3 regions of the Paenibacillus sp. UASWS1643 genome follow, and region 1 is predicted to be linked to each of the others. Evidence: riboswitches for the same ligand, from Rfam matches in the RefSeq annotation. Region 1 holds a riboswitch; each other region holds the start of a gene.
What was found. Region 1 has a riboswitch for cyclic di-AMP ahead of FE296_RS10670 (C40 family peptidase). Riboswitches for the same ligand answer to the same signal wherever they lie in the genome.
Positions count from the first base shown of each region.

Region 1 (4,215 bases):
TGAGAATGACCGTATTTTGTTCATTGATGATATTATTGCCAATGGAGATGCCGCTCGTGGCGTCATCAAAATCATTGAGCGTTCCGGTGCGGAACTCGTCGGATTCGGCGTTGTGGTAGAAAAATGTTTCCAGGCAGGGGCACGAACGATTCGTGAACAGGGTATTCCGGTGGAAGCCTTGGTACGCATTCGTTCCCTGAACGATGGGACGGTACAATTTGACGATAACGAAATGTGACATTTTAAAGGAATAGGGCCTATTTTTTGAACTATGCCTTTGCATGGCCGCTAATTTCATTTATAATGGGGTTATGTTAGGGAGAGGAGGCAACACCATGGGGAACCAACCGGCAACAGAACAATTCTTTAATGATAAGCTGGCGGAATCGAAAGTTCATTTTGAACGTGCCCTGGATTGTAAACATACGGAATTCGATGACCTTTATCCCTATATGATTGAACATCCTCAATTTTTCTGGTACAAACGCTATGTTGCCTGGTCAGAATTACTGACGATTGTAGGCTTGTGCGAAGAGTTGTCCTTCTCTTGGAAAGAACAATTTACACCGCATCAAGTGGAGTACCTTGAAGAACGTGTGATGTCCGCCAAAGTGCTTGATTTTTGGTTCGAGAAGAACGACAGCAAAGAGCACGCGCAGCGGTAACTTTCAGTCGGGACATAATTTCGAATGACATGACAGTCCAATACAGTCACGTGAGACCTAAATGACATTTCATTTAGGTCTCTTTTTGTAAATAAATTTGGAATATAGGAGCCATGAAGATGATCAGTGATACAGAACTGGACGCCCTGCGTCTGTCAGGTGAGAAAGTAAGAGTAGTACGGGACGAGCTGGAATCTAACGATGTAACCGGGATTGTTGTTGCCTGGGATGGCGAGCAGGTCCTTATCCGGCGTCAGAATCGACGTGTAGTTAAGCTGGATCGCAGTTACAAATATCAGCTGTTCAGCGAGCCTCGCCAGAGTCCACTTGGTGAGTAGCAATCGCTTATAATTGAGCAGGGACGATGAGCGTTTAAATGTTTGGAATTACCATGATTTCTTGGCATAATTGACTCACTCGGGAGAGAAGATAGGTACAGTGAGGAAGATCTGTAACTATAGCCGAGAGGGTGTGCTACGAGCCATGACATTGATGAATGATAAAGTTCATGCCTACAAGGATCAGATTGGAGCATTAAGCGATGTACTGCCAGGTGTGGTGAAGTCATATCATGAGTTTACCGGAGAATGTTTCCAACCTGGCGTGATTGATGCAAAGACAAAACAGCTAATTGCGCTTGGTATTGGATTGTTTGCCAACAATGAGGTATGTACCTTCTACCATGTAGAAGAAGCCCGTGCCAAGGGAGCAACAGATCAGGAAATTATGGAGACCGTAGCCGTGGCCGGAGCTGTTGGAGGCGGACATGCCCTGTCTCAGGGTGCGATGCGAGTGCAGAAGGCGCTGCATTAAAAGCAATACAACATACTTTTTAAGTACAAAAAAGGCATCCGGTTAATAACCGATGCCTTTTTGTATGTGAATTACATTTTACCTAACATTTTATCATACATAAACTGTCCAGTTACCCGACGTGCTGTTACGTAACGATCATTGAAGTATGGATTCGATAACTTCGTGATGCTTACACCTTTACTGCTGGAGGCATGAGCGAATTGTCCGCCGCCGATATATACACCTGTATGTGAAATGCCTTTGCCCATCGTATTGAAGAACACCAGATCACCTGTGCGAATGTTGCTTTTCGATACAGGCGTACCTGCTTTGGCTTGCTGCTGTGAAGTACGTGGCAATTCAATGCTGTATTTGTTGAAAAGATATCTCATAAAACCAGAACAGTCGAAGCCGGCTACAGTCGTGCCACCCCATTTGTAAGGTATACCTGTCATGTTGTTCACTACGGAGTTGATACTGCTTGCCTCTGTGCTTGTTGCCCCGGATGTAAATAATACAGCTGCTCCAAAAATGGAGATAATCAGTTTTTTCAAAATCAATGTTCTCCCTTCGATGCCTACGGAGTTAGCTAAGGGTTCGGTAGAAGGTTCCCTATATTTCCTATGTATAAGAATAATTCACCCAAATTGGTTCCCCCGTTTTCAAACATGAAACTCGGCAATGAATAATTAAGTTTTTGTAACTATTTGAAACTATATTGCATAAATGCGTAATTGTCAAACCCATTTAAAACCCTTCGTAATACCTCAATGTTAGCGGAATTAAGGTTTTTATATGAAAGAAGGGATCAAGTTTGGGAATCATTCATGACAAAAACGTCATTAATGATTCGTTTAAGACGAATTTGGATAAATAAATAGGTTTGTCATGAGTTAAAAGGACTATCCCGTTATGTAGAATTAGAGAGATTATATTCATTAAGTTGCATATATTGACAAAAATCGATTTTTTGCATATTATCTGATTATCCAATCCACATATTGGATTAAAATTGATTTTATTATGCGATAAATACAAATAAAGGAGGTTTGGGGGCGTATATCATAGGTAAAGTAGAAGTGGAAGATTTATAAAAATGAACATAGGAGAGTGTTGCATTTGAAAGCGAAGAAAATAATTACTTTTGTCCTGGCATGTACGATGGTGTTCTCAGCAGTTGGAATGGCAGTTCTTCCTGTAGGGACGGTATCTGCCGCGGATGCATCGGGTACTACAGCGAGTATTTCTGATATTTTGAAGAACCAGCTGCCGGATGGAGGTTGGAGAAAAGATTATAAACAGACAAGTGGAGAGTGGGCGAAGTCCACGATAGACAACAAGGCTACATACTCAGAAATTAGAAGATTGGCGAAGGAATTTAAAAAGACAAATGATCCGCGATACTCCACAGCTGCAATCAAAGGAATTAACTTTTTGATCAACATGCAGTATTCAAACGGCGGATGGCCACAAGTTTACCAAAGCTCCGGATATCACAAGCACATTACCTACAATGATGATGCCATGATTAATGTAATGATCATGCTGGATGAAGTAGCAGCACGCAAAGGTGATTTCTCGTTTATCGACAGCACACTTGCTAACCGTAGTAAAAATTCAGTTGCCAAAGGTGTGGAGGCGATTTTGAATACACAAGTCGTTTCAGGTGGTAAGCTGACAGCATGGGGACAACAACATGATTCCAGTTCCCTTAAACCAGCGAGCGCAAGAATCTACGAAGTGCCATCGCTGACAGCTGGAGAGAGTGTAACGATTGTTAAATTTCTGAAAACCAGACCTGCTAACGCTAAAATTACCGCATCCATTAAAGGAGCGGAGGCTTGGTTTAACAAGGTGAAAATTACGGGGTACAAATATGAAAGAGCTAATGGAGATAGTAAAATTATCGCTGATTCCAAAGCTGCACCAATTTGGGCACGCTTCTATGAGATAGGAACGGATAGACCAATCTTTATTGGTCGTGACGGGGTAGTTAAATACAAATTAAGTGATATTGATAAAGAAAGAAGAGGCGGTTACGCATGGTATGGCAACTGGCCTTCCAAGCTGTAATTTGCAGTATGCTTCCGTTTTAATGAACCAAGCTATTAATAGTTAAAGGTAAAACCCGAATCGACATGGACGTCTGGTTCGGGTATTATTGTTATTATTTTCAGTGTTGACATGATAGATTCCGCATGATATATTAATTCTTGTCGCCGATATTGATCACGGAGATACAATATGCGGTCGTGGCGGAATTGGCAGACGCGCACGGTTCAGGTCCGTGTGGGCTAACCCCCGTGGAGGTTCGAGTCCTCTCGACCGCATTTAATAAAAAGACTCCTTAAGCTAACGCTTAAGGAGTCTTTTTTTGCATTTTTTGATATAACATTAACTTTAGATTTGAGTACTTAGTGCTTAGCTGCACGTACAGCAAATGTCTTCCATTAGCCATACGGAACGTTTATTGTGCTGCGGTAACATTAACGCTGTCAATATTCGGTCCTTCGGATCCGGTAGTGACCACTTTCAATGTATTGGTGCCCGTGTTCATGGGGACCTGTATTGTTTTTTCAACCCATGTGGACCAGCTTCCCGTAGCCGGAAAGGGCTCGTTGCTAATGACTTTGGTTCCGTTCACAAAAATGTCGAGGTTCCGAGTGCCGCTTTCCAGCGCATAACGAAACTTTACATTTTTGGTGCCTGTAATCGTATTGTTAATGGCGTTCCATTGAATGGCTGAACCAGTCAT
Region 1 covers NZ_VXKZ01000103.1:179,776-183,990, reverse strand. Annotated here, with positions in the region: gene FE296_RS10690 (xanthine phosphoribosyltransferase) at 1-238, shown strand, start outside; gene FE296_RS10685 (hypothetical protein) at 336-665, shown strand; gene FE296_RS10680 (hypothetical protein) at 785-1,003, shown strand; gene FE296_RS10675 (carboxymuconolactone decarboxylase family protein) at 1,149-1,478, shown strand; gene FE296_RS10670 (C40 family peptidase) at 1,550-2,014, opposite strand; cyclic di-AMP (ydaO/yuaA leader) riboswitch at 2,020-2,151, opposite strand; gene pelA (pectate lyase) at 2,580-3,533, shown strand; tRNA gene FE296_RS10660 (tRNA-Leu) at 3,707-3,790, shown strand; gene xynC (glucuronoarabinoxylan endo-1,4-beta-xylanase XynC) at 3,928-4,215, opposite strand, start outside.

Region 2 (4,215 bases), on a different contig from region 1:
GGCAAGCCGCTCACACAACTCTTGTTCCTTATGCCCCGGAATATGTACCGTCGTCCCGCTGACGCGCTCATGATCCACGTAGAACGTGGCTACGGCACCAATATGCGCCTTTCCTCCGGTAACGAGAAAAACCTTATCCTCTCCTGCTTCAATCACCTGTAAACGTATGGATTTCAAATCATATGTACTCATATCCTATCCACCTATCCTTTTCTATATGTTTTATATGGAGGAATTATGGCTGTCATAAGCTAAATCCGCAATGAAACTTCTCACACTACGCATATTTTATGAGACCCCCGGGCATACCAAGGAGAACGTCATTTTGGAAAAGGAGGCCGTTATTATGCGTGTACGCCTCATTATGCTGATGATTATCGTTATTTTTCTCGGGGGATATCATGCTCCAGTTTCATCACGGGATGTTTCAAGCCCGTCAAGTGAATCAGTATCAGGTTCGGATTCTGCGGAAGAAGAACAACTGACATTGGGACAGTTACGTCAAAAATATGCCGATACGTTCAAAACGAATGGTCCTTCAACCAAGAAGGTTGCACTCACTTTTGATGATGTACCTGATCCACGGTTTACTCCACAAGTGCTGGATGTATTGAAGAAATACAATGTCAGAGCTACATTCTTCATCGTGGGTAGTCGTGCTGAGAAACATCCGGATCTGGTGAAACGCATCGTTAAGGAAGGGCATATGGTTGGTAATCACAGCTACAATCATCCTGAATTCAGTAAGCTGTCGATGAATGCCTTTCGCAAACAAATTTTACATACCGGAGATATTATTCGACGTTTGGCGGGATATACACCCAAGATGATTCGGCCACCTTATGGAGACATTAATGAAGAACAGCTGAGATGGGCTGCCAAACAACACTATAGCATTGTGAACTGGAACGTAGACTCCCTGGACTGGAAAGGCCTATCAAAGGAACAGGTGAAAGATAACATCCTGTCTGCCGTAAAACCCGGCTCCATCGTTCTGCAACATGCTGGAGGCGGTGTAGGATCAAACCTGAACGGCACGATTGAGGCTTTGCCTGAAATCATTGAGGAATTGCGAAAGCGCGGATATGAACTCGTCACCTTGGACGAAATGCTGGGATTACCGAAGGCGAAAGAATAGAATAACCGTGTTAGGAAATCATGAAAATATTAAAAGGGTGCTGTTCAATCGCAAGTTAGCGACTGGCAGACACCCTGTTTGAATTCGTTAGATGTAATTTACTTTCTACTTAAGAATATACAGCTCGATATCCTGGAAACCAAATGTGCTTACGGACTGTTTGCTACCCGGGATAAAGATATCAATCCGATGACCCTTGATTGCACCGCCCACATCACGCGCTGTGGCTACAAAAGCCTGCTTTGGCAATCCTGGATGGCTGTGACCAGTTACCAGTACTTTGGTTCCGAGTGGAATTACACTTGGATCAACTGCAATCGTACCCAGTTCAAGGTCATTTCCGAAATAATCGACTGCACCCCAGCCTCCATTTTCAGACGGATCTGCAGAGTAAGCCGTTGCTTTTACGTTCACAGCTTTGCTGTAATCGAATGTTTTACCCCAGGCCTGAACCACTTTGTTATCTGCATTAACGTCCAAGCTTGCTGTGGTAACCGTTTTGGCATGGGTCTTGCTCTCCGTCGCCGCGGCAGCTACATTGTTTGCCTTACCGGGAATCGTAATTTTCAAACCACCATAAATGTTGTAAGGTGAAATGTCGTTGTTTGCTTTAACCAACGTGTTCATTGCTACTCCATATTGTTTTGATAAGGTGTAGAAGGTATCCCCTTCTTTGGCCACATGAACTGAATCGGCGTGAGCCGGAACGGCTTGAATTAGCATTGCTATTGTCAATAATGCTACTGCTGTTTTGGCTATACGTTTCTTGTTAATCATGGTCTTCCTCCCTCATTGTGCCTGCGAAGTTAGTTGTCGGATTCGGATGAGGAGCCCACCCTATAGGTTCTTCATTACATTGGAATCGTTATGTACCCCTAATTCACCCCAAGCAGTGTGCTGTAGATCTCCCCCCTGCACAATCTGCATCGTTACATCCCCCGCACTCCCTGTCCGGAAGTTTCGGCAGAGTTCAATATATCACAACTTTGTAACCTGAACTTGTAGTAATTCTTACCAAATGGTTTTTAGCATGTCATCAACTGTAAGAATACTGGATAATTCAGAAAATTTAGGCGAACCGACTTCTTTATATTTGGTAACAGAAAAGTTACATTTCGAATCTTTAAGTGATTAATGCGCATAAAAAATAGCGTTACCGACTCGAAGTCAGTAACGCTATTTGATCACTTCGTTTAGAGTACTTTCGCAAGAAAATCACGTGTACGTGAATTTTTCGGTGCTCCAAACACCTCATCTGGTGTTCCCTCTTCTACAATAACCCCGCCGTCCATGAACAGGATCCGGTCTCCTACTTCACGTGCAAAACCCATCTCATGCGTTACAATGACCATCGTCATCCCGCCTTCTGCAAGACGTTTCATGACATCCAGCACTTCACCGACCATCTCGGGGTCCAGTGCCGAAGTAGGCTCGTCAAACAGCATCACATGCGGCTGCATGGCCAATGCTCTTGCAATGGCGATCCGCTGCTTCTGTCCACCGGACAGCTGATTCGGGAATGTATCTTTTTTATCGTACAAGCCCACGGTGTTAAGCAAATCAGCAGCAATTTTTTCCGCTTCCTGAGTGGATTGTTTCTTCACTTTAATCGGAGCAATCGTGATGTTTTGCTGTACCGTTTTGTGTGGGAACAGGTTGAAATGCTGGAACACCATGCCCATTTTTTCCCGAGTTGCATTAATGTTGTGCTTCGGATCAGTGATTGACACGCCTTCAAAATCAATCTCACCCGAGGTAGGCTGTTCCAACAGGTTCAGACAACGCAAGAATGTACTTTTACCTGAACCGGAAGGGCCGATGACTACGACGACCTCACCTTTGCCAATCGTCACGTTAATGCCCTTAAGCACATCGTTATTACCATAAGATTTGTGTAATTGTCTAACGTCTATCACTTGCACTCAACTTCCTTTCCAGTCGTCCCAGCAGCTTGGACAAAATGAACGTCATTACAAAGTAGATGGCTGCTGCAATCAAAAATGGACTCAATCCTTGGTACGTAATGTTTTTGACTACACTTGCCTGATACATAATATCCACCATACCGATAACAGAGATAATGGAGGATTCTTTAATGATAGTTATGAATTCATTACCGATCGCTGGTAATACGGCTTTGAAGGCTTGTGGCAATATGATATAACGCATCGCGGCGCCTCTTCCCATACCTAATGAACGCGCTGCCTCCAACTGACCACGATCCACACCTTGGATGCCCGCACGGAAAATCTCCGCCAGATAGGCACCACTATTGATTGAAAGTGTAATGATACCTGCCTGAAGTGCAGTGAAGTTAATGCCAAAGCTCAGGGAAAAACCATAGTAAATAATCATCAATTGTACCAGCATCGGTGTGCCACGGATCACTTCAACGTAAGCAGTACCGATCCAGCGCAAGATTGCAGCGTCATGCAAACGGAACAAACAGATGATCAATCCAATAATTACCCCGAAGATAACCCCAAGTGCAGACAACAGAAGTGTGTATCCTACACCTGTAGCATAGAAACTTTTATATTCCCAGAATACTTGGAAAATATTTTGTGATTTGTTCGCTTTATCCGCCATCAAGAGGCTGGCGTCCGTCACCATCTGATTGATTTTATCTTCACTTTTCAATCGCTCCAGTGTTCCATTTACTGCAGCTAGCAGCTCGGTATTACCTTTGCGAATCCCGATTGCCGCTTCTGCTTGCTCTTCGTCCGGAACAGCAGCAGCAAGTCCAATGATATCGTCCAGATAACCTGCAGCAACGGTATCTTCAACGATTGCCGCGTCAATGCGTTTTGTTTGCAGTTGAAGCACGATATCCGAGATTTTATCAAGCGCAGTAAGCTTCGCTCCTGGAATACCTTGTCCGATTGTTTCCTGAATGGAGCCTTTCTGAACGCCAATTTTCGCATTTTCAAGTTCTGCCATGGTTGGATATTTGTCTTTATCCACATTGCGAACCATAATCACTTGTTTTGATTTATAATAGGTGTCGGAAAAATCGATACTTTTCTTCCGCTCATCCGTCGGCGTCATACCTGAAATTACCAGATCAACACGCCCGC
Region 2 covers NZ_VXKZ01000115.1:120,202-124,416, reverse strand. Annotated here, with positions in the region: gene lpdD (prenylated flavin chaperone LpdD) at 1-192, opposite strand, end outside; gene FE296_RS25190 (polysaccharide deacetylase family protein) at 347-1,138, shown strand; gene FE296_RS25185 (3D domain-containing protein) at 1,244-1,915, opposite strand; cyclic di-AMP (ydaO/yuaA leader) riboswitch at 1,918-2,114, opposite strand; gene FE296_RS25180 (amino acid ABC transporter ATP-binding protein) at 2,332-3,054, opposite strand; gene FE296_RS25175 (ABC transporter substrate-binding protein/permease) at 3,041-4,215, opposite strand, start outside.
Region 2: another riboswitch for cyclic di-AMP. It lies ahead of FE296_RS25185 (3D domain-containing protein); the one in region 1 lies ahead of FE296_RS10670 (C40 family peptidase).

Region 3 (4,215 bases), on a different contig from region 1:
GCGTTCAGCCACTTCTTTTTGGATCATGACAACAATGCTGTCTACCGGCAGCTTCTCTTCCAACAGTTTCATCATGATTGGAGTCGTTACATAATAAGGCAGATTAGCCACGACACTGACTTTGTCCACGGATGCAAAATCCGTATTAAACAACTCAGCCAGATCAAGCTTCAGCACGTCCCCATGATGAACACGTACATTCGAATAAGGCTGCATCACTTCTCCCAGGATTGGGATCAAGCGCTGATCAATCTCTACGGCTGTGACAGGACCAGCTACCCGAGCGAGTCGTTCCGTAAGGGCTCCAATACCCGGACCGATCTCCAGTGCACCCTTGGACTCGTCTAAATCGGCTGCATTAACGATTTTGTTCAGTATATTTTGATCGATCAGAAAGTTCTGACCCAGACTTTTCTTAAATGAGAATCCGTGTCTTTGAATAATTTCTTTGGTTCGCTTGGGGGTTGCAATTTCTATCGTCTCTTCCATGTCCTTCATATGCTCACAATCCTTCACGTTCAATTTGCGCTAATGCTGTAGAGAACTCTTCCCGTGTAATCTGAAATACACCGAGACGTTTGTGGAACTGCTTACCGTTACAATATCCGATACCCAGCAGATTGCCCATCTCCATGCGACGTGCAGCAGCCTGCGGATGCACAATAAGTCCTGCCGCGATCAGGTCCTCCCAATCGATCAGGCTAGGAGCGCCTTCGTATGAAGTATGTACGCGTGCCAGAGCATGACGGATCGCCTCCGGTGAGGCATTCTCCACCCCAATATCCCCTTTGCGTGTGGCATCGGCTTCCGGAATGAAAGCATGTTTGCAGCCAGGCACCTTATTCGCAATGATTTTACGAATGCGCTCGCCAGCATGATCCGGATCTGTCAGTACAATGACTCCCCGTCTCTCCTGAGCAAGCGCAATCCGCTTCAGAATGCGTTGGTTGATGGCTGATCCACCTGTTTCTATGGTATCGGCTTCCACGGCCCGACGGATGGCTACCGTATCGTCACGGCCTTCCACCACAATGACTTCTTTTATCATGTTCCATTTCTTCCTTTCTAACGCAAAAAGAAGAGGAATATCCTCTTCTCTGCCAAACGGCGGGGGAGACTAAATTCAGACTCCTCCGCCGCATATTCCGCATGAATCATTCATGCAACTATTTTATAGCATTCCCATTTCAAAGTAAAACGATTTTAGTTCGCTTCCGGCTTCACCGGACCGATCACGTAGACCGTCTTGCCTTTCTTGCGTCCAAAATTCAGGGCATGCTTCACACTGTCATAATACACATCAATTTTGTTGCCTTTAATGGCACCGCCTGTATCTTCCGCACGACGGAATCCCAGACCTTCGATATATACCCACCAGCCAATTGGAATGACTTTGGGATCAACCGCAATGGTGCGTCCTTCCGTTACACGAGTACCGGAAGCTGTTTTAGTTCCAATGCCAGGCTCTTCGGAAGAGTAGGCAGTCATGGATACATTTTTAAGTACTTTGGAGTATTTAAAAGAAGTCCCGGATACGGTAATCACTTTGCTGCCCGAGGCAGATGTTTTCTTCGAGTTCGTTGTTGTAGCCTTTTTGGTTGTTGAAGTCTGAGCTGATACGGTCTGAATCTCTGGTTCTTTCACGACCGGTTTTGCTTTGGTGCCGACAGCAATCACTTTATCTACACGATTATTCGCGACAGATTTGCCGACCATTTTTTTGGAGACCAATTCTCCATCCTGAAATACCTTTTCGATGTGCTGTACAAGTTTGCCTTCTTTGCCGTTCACAACGACACGGTTATCTCCTTTGTACAAGCTAGGGTCAGCCGTTTTAATGACTTTGTAAGCGATCGGATGTTCTACATCCACTGTACGCTTTGTTACGCGCACTACACGAATCTTCATATCCGCTTTGATCGAAGTTCCAAGCGCCGGATATACTTTATCATTACTTTCAACTTGAATACCTGATTTTTGAATTGCATCTTCTACCGATGAATCCGTTGTATACAGAGTCTTGGTGTCTCCGTCTGCCGTAATGTTAACTGGAACGGCCCGCTCAATAACGATTCGGTCTCCATCTGTAATCGCTCCATTCATGGACATGGATACCTTATCGTGAGGGCTGACTGTGATCGACTGCTCCTCCAGCATTTCCTGAAGCATTCCTGTACGAGTCTCTACCACCTGAGCTTTGCCATCAATAACCAGTGAAATTTGTTTCCCGGCCTGACCGTAAACGACTAACAAGATCATGATTGTAAGCGCAATTGAGAAAATCGCGATCAATGCCATTTGACGCATGTTCTCATGCTTCCACCGCAACGCGAAAGACTTACTGGATGATCGTGACTCATGGGTCTCTTCTGGTTGGAATGTGCCCACTTCTCCGTCCTCCTTCATAGCCTCGCCGTCTAAAGTAATGCATGATGTCTTTGACGTGACTATACCAAATTTTCTACAGAACACAGATTGGACCAACATAATCCGGTTCTGCACCATGAATCAATCTTCGCAACATGATGTCATCCTCCTGAATACCTACCGTATGATGACAATATTTCTTTTATTCAAAAACAAAAAAGCCAAAGAAAGAGTGTAAGAGGAACTCTTTCGTGGCTTCCGAATGATTTTGAATATCGGAAATTCATGCACGAGGTTGCCTCTCTTTTTCCGCTTGCGAGGTTAGCTGTCGGGTTCGGGCGAAAGAGAGCCGCCCTATCTTGGGTCACCCGCTCATGGCGGACGCCCTTGAATTCACCCCGAGACCCAAAGAAGAAATCAAATACGGCTTCGCAGTTCCCTTCGCTGCTTTTGGGTCAGCGAACGTTGCGCATCGGCCAAATACACCGATGTTTAAGCCCTATTGGTTCCCCCGCTCTCCGTTAACGGAGACTCAGCGAGACTGATTCATGAAAGTAATGTTGTTTCATCGGAAAGTGTCCCTTTGTTCATCCCCCGAACATCTGTCCAATTTTCCGCACAACAATTCACTGAAAAGATGATATCCTGTTTTGATGCATGTTGTAAAGCGTTGATCAAGTACGTTTTTCTGAATATTTGGTTAAAATATTGTAATATTCTTGATTTATTTGGATCAAAGGGCAAATTACCTCCGCTTACCTGCCTTTTTCGCCCCATTTGCTCGTTTTTTTAACGAATTCCAAATCGTTCCATGGCATTTTTGGTTGTTATTGCAGCAATTTCCTCCACCGAAATGCCTTTAATTTCCGCAGCTGCCTCTGCAACCAGACGTACATGCGCTGTCTCATTTCGCTTTCCACGATAAGGGTGAGGTGTCAAATATGGAGCATCTGTTTCAATGAAAAACCGGTCCATAGGAACCTTTGCCAGCACCTCTTTTGGCTGCTTTGCATTTTTGAATGTGATCGGTCCTCCGAAGGAGAGATGGAAGCCCATATCGAGACAACTTTTGGCTGTTTCCCAGCTGCCCGAGAACGAGTGCATCACACCGCCAACCTCACCCGCTTTCTCTTCACGCAAAATTCTTATGATATCCTCATGTGCATCCCGATTATGGATGACAATCGGCATGTTTACTTCACGCGCCAAAGCAATTTGTTGTCGTAATACGCGATGCTGTATTTCCTTTGGTGAAGTATCCCAGTGATAATCCAAACCAATCTCACCGATCGCAACCACTTTTTCATGCTTGCATAAAGATGCAATCCACTCCAAATCGCCCTCCTGCATTGTGATCGCATCTACGGGATGCCACCCTACAGCTGCATATATAAAGTCATATGTTTCAGCGAGTTTCATTGTGGTTGGAATCGTCTCCCGGTTAAAACCAATGTTGATCATGCGACCAACTCCTGCATCCACAGCACGCTGAATCATGTCCTCGCGGTCCTCGTCGAATTGTGGTGCATCCAGATGTGTATGTGTGTCGAACAGCATCATGTCTGTATCTCCCTTCATGTCGAAATATCGACTATCTTCTTTTTCAAAATCCAATTTGTAAAATTCAATAATTCAATGACTCATACATAAAAGATTTTGGGTATCTGTGTATTACATCATTACGTTTGTTTCTTCACAACTACAATATATAGAAGATATACGGATATTCTGATCTATATATTGCTGATTGTGCTATTTTTGCCTACTTGCATTTACATAATTATGTCGATCTACATATACTCCCCATTAAAGCAGATTACTGTATCATGAAAAATAGCTCTTTTAGAA
Region 3 covers NZ_VXKZ01000089.1:49,941-54,155, forward strand. Annotated here, with positions in the region: gene rsmA (16S rRNA (adenine(1518)-N(6)/adenine(1519)-N(6))-dimethyltransferase RsmA) at 1-498, opposite strand, end outside; gene rnmV (ribonuclease M5) at 503-1,048, opposite strand; gene FE296_RS02705 (resuscitation-promoting factor) at 1,204-2,388, opposite strand; cyclic di-AMP (ydaO/yuaA leader) riboswitch at 2,662-2,915, opposite strand; gene FE296_RS02710 (TatD family hydrolase) at 3,157-3,927, opposite strand.
Region 3: another riboswitch for cyclic di-AMP. It lies ahead of FE296_RS02705 (resuscitation-promoting factor); the one in region 1 lies ahead of FE296_RS10670 (C40 family peptidase).